Regions from separate parts of the Promicromonospora sp. NPDC023805 genome, predicted to be linked through region 2. Evidence: riboswitches for the same ligand, from Rfam matches in the RefSeq annotation. Region 2 holds a riboswitch; each other region holds the start of a gene.
What was found. Region 2 has a riboswitch for cyclic di-AMP ahead of AB0F70_RS20775 (NlpC/P60 family protein). Riboswitches for the same ligand answer to the same signal wherever they lie in the genome.

Region 1 (2,257 bases), on a different contig from region 2:
TGGTCACCGCCGACGGCGCGGTAGTGCCCGCGAGCGCCGAGGAGAACCCCGAGCTGTTCTGGGCGATCCGCGGAGGCGGCGGCAACCTCGGTGTCGTGACCTCCTTCGAGTTCGTGGCGCACCCGACGACGGAGGTCTTCTTCGGGAAGATCACGTTCCCCGCCGCGGAGACCGCTGCGGTGCTCCAGGGCTGGGCGGAGCACCTCCGCACGGCGCCCGAGGAGCTCACCTCGATCGCGAACCTGGCCAACCCGTTCGCGGGCGGCCCGGAGGCGCCGCTCGAGATCCATGTGGCGTTCGACGGCGACGACCCGGAGCTCGCGGCCAGGGCGCTCGACCCGATCCGCCGGCTCGGGACGGTGCTGGAGGACGACGTCGCGCTCCACGCGTACGCCGACATCCTCGTAGACGGCGCGGAGCTGCCGCCGGGTCTCGAGCTGCTCGGTCACAGCGGTTTCGTCGAGCGGGAGTCGGTGTCCGACACGCTGCGGATCCTCGCCGAGGTCGGCACGTCGGCGGGTTCGCCGTCGATAGCTATCCGCACCGTGGGCGGCGCGGTGTCGCGGGTCCCCGCCGACGCGACGGCGTACGCGCACCGCGGCGCGGAGCTGCTGGTCGCGACCGTGGCCGGCGGCCCGAAGCCGGTGATCGAGGCCGCCCGTCCCGGCATCGCGGCGATCTGGGCCAGGCTTGCCCCGCACGTCAACGGCGCCTACTCGAACTTCCTCGGCTCGACCACCGCGGACGACGTCGCGGCGGTCTATCCGGCGGCGACCTACGAGCGGCTAGCGGTGATCAAGCGGCAATACGACCCGAGCAACGTGTTTGCCCGGAATCACAACGTTCCGCCCGCCGCAAAGTGACCTATCTCATGCGGACAATTCGGGTCAAGTAGGACGCGAAGTATCCCGTGAGCCGTGATGCGATTGTGACTTCGCCGCCGAACGGGGTTAGCGTCGCTCCGGTTCGCGGGAAGTCCGCGGGCACTCGAGGTGGGCGCCGAGCCCTGTCACCGCCCCGAGACTGCAAAGACAAGGACAGGGACGGGGGAACCACGTAAGCGGGCACCGACGGTGTCCTTGGGGTGAAGCCGCACAGGTAGTACGCGGCCGGGTCATTCTCCGATCCGAATCCGACAGCTCACCTCGTAGGCGTCAGGAGAACCTCTTGACTACTCGCACGCCTGGGCGTCACCGCGCTGCCCGCAGACCCATCACCCCGCTGACTCCCCTCTCCCGCGCCGCGGCCCGGGGCATCTCAGGTGCCGCCCGCCGCGGCGCGCTCGTCGTCGCCGGTTCCGGCCTGGCAGTCTCCCTGCTCAGCGTTCCCGCGGACGCCGCGCCGGTGGCCGACAACAGCCCGTCCACCGCAGAGCTCGACATCCTGAACAAGACGTCGCAGGGCTCGGTCGCCGGGGCCGCGGTGGTCGACGCCGTGAACACCGCACCCGCCGTGCAGGTAGCGGCCGACAGCAAGTTCACGCTGGAGACGGGCACCATCAAGGTGACCCCCGCCCCCGAGCCGGAGCCGGAGCCGGTCGTCGAGGAGGTCGTCGAGACCGCCGCAGCCGTCGAGCCGGCCGTCCCGGCCGCCGCCGGAGGCTCCGAGATCGTCGCGATCGCCATGCAGTACCTCGGTGTGCCGTACGTCTGGGCCGGCGCGACGCCCGCCGGGTTCGACTGCTCCGGGTTCACGTCGTACGTCTACGCGCAGATCGGCATCAGCCTGCCGCACTCCTCGGCGGAGCAGCGCTACGCCGGAACGCCGGTCTCGCAGGCCGAGGCCCAGCCGGGAGACCTCATCTGGAGCCCCGGCCACGTCGCCATCTACGCGGGCGACGGCATGCAGGTCGAGGCGCCGGTTCCCGGCCAGTCCGTGCGCTACACGGAGATCTGGCAGAACAGCCCGACCTTCATCCGCGTCGGCTGAGCCGGAGGCGCAGCGAAGGGTGCGGGCCGAGGAACGAGGCACGCGCCCGCAGCGGAGCCGCAGGCTCAGCCGATATGGACAGAGGCTGAGCCGGAGGCGCAGCCGATATAGACAGAAGCTGAGCCGCAGCCCCGCACCACGCGCCTGACCACGAGGGCCCGCACCGACACGGTGCGGGCCCTCGTGCGTGTCACCGGCGGGTGGCATGATCACCGCCATGAGCGTCCCCACGGCGGTCGAGACCAATGCCCTGAACACCATCGACGAGTCCGAGCGGCGCGGTTCGCCCCGCAGCCTGTTCTGGCCGTGGTTCGGGGCCAACGTGTCA
Region 2 (2,257 bases):
GTCGCCGGTCGCGACCTCGGTAGTGGCGCGCACCCCGGCGTCCGCCACGCGCGCCTCCGCCTCGGCGAGAACCGACTTGGCGCCCTCCTGGATGGTCGTGTCGTCGAGGGCGGCGTACCCGCCGTCGAGCGACGCGGCCGTGAAGGAGGGCAGTGAATAGCTGCACACGATGTGCAGCGCCCAGCCCACGCGGTGCGCGTAGGCGGTGGCCCAGTCCAGCGCGTGCAGGCTCGCGGCCGACCCGTCTACCCCGACCAGTACGACCTCGGATCGCGTCATCGCAAGACCTCTCTTCGCCCAAGCACCATTGCAGTCCAACGCTACCGGCGGCACGCGCGTTATGGGTGACCGGTGGCATAAAGACTGCAGAACGATGCCACAGCAGAGATTCGCGAAGTAGAGCGCCTGTCCGGGTCTCCCTGGCGACACCAGGGAATTTCGGACAGGCGCTCTACTTCGCGAATCTCTGCTGTGCGGTACTACCTGGCTGGATCAGCCCAGGCGGATGAACGTGGGGTTCGACTGCCAGATGGTGCGGAAGTCGACGACGGTGCCCGGCTTGGACGCGTCGATCATCGTGTTGCCACCGGCGTAGATCGAGACGTGCCCGGGGGTCCACATCAGGTCGCCCGGCTGAGCCTCGGACGCCGGCACCTGGGTGCCGTAACCCGCCTGCGACGACGACGAGTGGGGCAGCTCGATACCGAGCTGCCCGAAGACGTACTTCGTGAAGCCGGAGCAGTCCATGCCGCTCGGGCTGGATCCACCGGAGACGTACGGCACGCCGATGTAGCGGCTCGCGATCGAGATCACGGAGTTGCCGATCGCCGACGCGGGGATGTCGACCGAGCTGGAGACGGCGCTGGCGGCTGCCTCGGCGGCCTCAGCAGCCTCGGCGGCGGCAGCCTCAGCGGCCTCTGCCGCCTCGTCCGCGGCGAGCTCTGCCTGGTAGTCCTCGTTCTCGGCGGCAGAGACCACGGAGACCGCGGACTTCTCGACGTTGAGCTCTGCGTCGGGTGCGACCGACACGACTGGTGCGTTGGACAGCGCCTCACGGGCCTGCGTCGCCAGCGCGGTGAGGTCGACCGAGTTCATCTTCGCGTGGCCGGTCTCCACCGGAGCCGCCTGGGCGACCAGAGCGCCACCGAAGGTCGAGACGAGGAGCGCGCCACCAGCGGCTGCGACCGCGGTGCGGCGGCCTACTGCGGCGTTCTGAGCAAGTTCGGTGAACGGAGTCACTGGTCGTCGCGCAGCCCGATGGCGAGCGCGAGTCGTACGTGCAGTCACGTAGTACCTCTCCTTGAACGCCTTCGAGGTCAGCTGTCGGGTTCGGGTGGGAGAAATCACCCGGCCGAGCAATCCCGAAGGAATACCCAGCTTCACCCCGAGGACGCACCCTGGCGCCCATTGGTGGGTCCCCCGCCTCTGTCATGCGGTCGTCTTGGGGCCCCGGCCGGTGACAGAGTTCGGCGTCCGTCCGAGGACCCCCACGAATAACTCCGTGGGAGCGGTCCGAACGTACCGGACCTCACCCTCGATGTCACGTTCCGGCAACGACTGCCAAGGTGTGTCGCGGGAGGGGTGCTGCCTTTCCGACAAATCGGACGACAAAGTGGACGGCAAACTGGACTGCCAAAGGCCCCGCGAGGGGTCCGATCAGACCGTCGCGACGAAGAGGTGGCGGGCCACGTCCTCACCGAGCTCGAGCGCCGTACCCGCGCCGTCCACGGCCACCGTGTAGGTCCCGCCGCTGTGCTGCGCCGTGATGCGGGAGCCGGGCACCAGGCCGGCCTCGGACAGGCGAGTCAGCAGCTCGATATCCGTCTGCAGGGGCTCGGCGATGCGGGTGAGCGACGCCGCGAGCGGCTCGCCCTTGACGCCCTTCTTCGCCGCCGCCTCGAACGCGGAAGGCAGCGAGATCACGCCGGTCAGGAACGGCACGTCGGTGTATTCCTCGCCGAGCTCCGACAGCCCGGGGATCGGGTTCCCGTACGGGTCGTGGTGCGGGTGGTCGAGCAGCCCCACGAGGCGCTTCTCCACCAGGTCGCTCATCACGTGCTCCCAGCGGCAGGCCTCGACGTGCACGTGCTCCCAGTCGAGCTTGATCACGTCGGTCAGCAGCCGCTCCGCGAGGCGGTGCTTGCGCATCACGCGCATCGCCTTGTCGTGGCCAAGCTCCGTGAGCTCGAGGTGCCGGTCGCCCGTCACGATCACGAGGCCGTCGCGCTCCATGCGGGCGACGGTCTGCGACACCGTC
Region 3 (2,257 bases), on a different contig from region 2:
GAGCAACGCGGACCCGGGTGGCGACGCTTCCGGCTGGGTAGGCCGGGACCTGGCGGGACAAGGGACCGGCGAGGTGGTCCTGGCCGTGGTGCCCGCCCGCTGCGACGTCCATGCGGTGGCCGAGGACAAGCGGGGCACGTTCCTGCCCGTGTCCGCGCGCGTCGGCGGCGTCCGGCAGGAGCCCGTCCACGTGCCGATGCCCGACTCCGCGCGCTCCGACTTCTACTCCTTCGTCGCGGACTACTGCGACTGGCCGGAGTGAGCGACCCCGGACACGCGAGAGGCGCCGCCTCCGGCGTCGGGCGGAAACCCGGCGCGGAGGCGACGCCTCGCGATGTACTGCGGTCGATGTACTGCGGTAGCTCAGGCTCTATCCGCGTCGTCCGAGCCTGCGGTTCCGCTCCGGCTCAGACGACGCGGATGAACGTCGGGCTGTTCTGCCACATCTCGGTGTAGCGCACCGGCATACCGGCGGCCCACGCCTCGATGATCATGCCGTCGCCCGCGTACAGGGCCACGTGGCCGGGCGTCCAGACGATGTCGCCGGGCTCCGGGTAGGTGACCTGGTAGCCGGAGCTGAGCAGCGCGCTCGAGGAGTGCGGCAGGCTCACGCCGAGCTGCGCGTACGTGTACTGGACGAGGCCGGAGCAGTCCATGCCCTCGGCCGGCGACGCCCCACCGAGCACGTACGTGATGCCGAGGTAGTTGAAAGCGAGGTTGATGGCCTGCTCGCCGAGCGGGACCGGGTCCGGCGCGTCGACCGAGACGACGGCGGGGCCGTCGCCCTTCTTGCCGTCGGCGGCTGACGAGGTGCCCAGCGCTTCCATCTCGATCGGCATCTTCGCGTCGGACGGGACGGTGACGGTCGGGGCGGCGGCAACAGCCTGCTTGGCCACCGCGGTGAGGGAGTGCAGGTCGACCGTGTTCAGCTTGGCGGACTTCACGTCGGTCTTCAGGTCCATGGCGGGGGCCGCGTGGGCCGTCGTCGCGATGGTCGAGATCAGGACGCCACCGGCTGCTGCGGCGATGGCTCCTCGGCGGGCTACGGTGCCTGCGTTCTCTGTGGCGGTACGAGCGAGGATGCTCAGCGGTGTCATGGCCGGCCGGCTGTCACGATGCCGTCCGCGAAGGGAGTTCGTCACCTTAAATGTCTCCTGTACCGCCTGCGAGGTCAGCTGTCGGGTTCGGGTAGGAGTACACACCCGGCCGCACGGCTACTGGGGGGTTCCGTCCGGCTTCACCCCGAGGGCGACGATGGTGCTGTCGTCCGGGAAGGTGGGTCCCCCGCTCCTGTCTCGAACGTCTGGTCATGAACCGGTGACAGGATTCGGCGTCCGGTTCACGGTCCCACCGATGTGGTGGGGCAGAAGTCAAAGTACACACGTTCCCCAGAAAAGTCACGATCGGGTTACGCATTCCGGTCTCACCCGCAGAAGGCGCAGATTTGCGCCGTTCCGGTCTTCATGGGCTATGACCGACATCACACACATCGGCTACCGTTCGGCGGCATGGGTGAAAGCGCATATCGCGTCTCCGCCTGGTGGGTGCTTCCCATCAGTGCCGTCGTCTGGTGGGTGGGTGGGTTTCTGCCCTGGCTCCTGCAGGCGTTGTACGAGGTCATAGGCCTTACCGAGGCCTCGGCAGTGCGCTCTGCCGAATTCCTGCCCATACCGTTCACCACCGACGACGCGGTGGTCGGCCTGGTCATCATGGCTCTGATCGGCGGCCTCCTCGGCGGTCTCACGGCGGGTATCGCGGCCTCGGCGAGGGCTGGCGCGGCTGCCGCGACGACGGGCACCTTGCTCGCCATGTCCGCGGCGGGCGGCGCCTCGTGCCTGCTCGCGCTCCGCGGCAGTGCTCCCGGTGACGCCGCGCCGCTCGGGATGCTGGTCGTCACCGTCGCTGCCGGGGTCGTAGGGCTGGCGGCCGGCCTCCTGACGGCCCTGGGCCCGGCTGCCCTGCGCGGGCCCGCCCTGGCCCTGCCTGTTGTGCTCCTGGACGGCTGGTTGTGGGGTCTGGTGCCGGGCAACCTGGTGTCTCCCACGGGCACGTGGTGGACCTTCGCGGTGGCGCTCGGTATCGCGTTCGGCCTGGCGGTGGACAGCCGGCCGATCGAGCTTCTCGGCTGGCTGCCGACCGCGGGCATCGTGTGGGTGCTGCAGGCGGCCGGACCGGCCCTCCTGGCCGTGCAGGAGAACATCTGGCCGGGATCCGCGCTCACGGAGAACCCGCTGTCCGCGGCGGCGATCGTGGGGCA

Region 1: another riboswitch for cyclic di-AMP. It lies ahead of AB0F70_RS16925 (NlpC/P60 family protein); the one in region 2 lies ahead of AB0F70_RS20775 (NlpC/P60 family protein).
Region 3: another riboswitch for cyclic di-AMP. It lies ahead of AB0F70_RS12545 (NlpC/P60 family protein); the one in region 2 lies ahead of AB0F70_RS20775 (NlpC/P60 family protein).

What each region holds. Positions count from the first base shown of each region.
Region 1 is NZ_JBFAAH010000016.1:107,476-109,732, forward strand. It holds gene AB0F70_RS16920 (FAD-binding oxidoreductase) at 1-863, shown strand, start outside; cyclic di-AMP (ydaO/yuaA leader) riboswitch at 988-1,168, shown strand; gene AB0F70_RS16925 (NlpC/P60 family protein) at 1,168-1,929, shown strand; gene AB0F70_RS16930 (cytosine permease) at 2,147-2,257, shown strand, end outside.
Region 2 is NZ_JBFAAH010000023.1:86,233-88,489, reverse strand. It holds gene AB0F70_RS20780 (universal stress protein) at 1-279, opposite strand, end outside; gene AB0F70_RS20775 (NlpC/P60 family protein) at 493-1,239, opposite strand; cyclic di-AMP (ydaO/yuaA leader) riboswitch at 1,290-1,482, opposite strand; gene AB0F70_RS20770 (metal-dependent transcriptional regulator) at 1,657-2,257, opposite strand, start outside.
Region 3 is NZ_JBFAAH010000010.1:152,661-154,917, forward strand. It holds gene AB0F70_RS12540 (hypothetical protein) at 1-262, shown strand, start outside; gene AB0F70_RS12545 (NlpC/P60 family protein) at 408-1,097, opposite strand; cyclic di-AMP (ydaO/yuaA leader) riboswitch at 1,146-1,343, opposite strand; gene AB0F70_RS12550 (hypothetical protein) at 1,509-2,257, shown strand, end outside.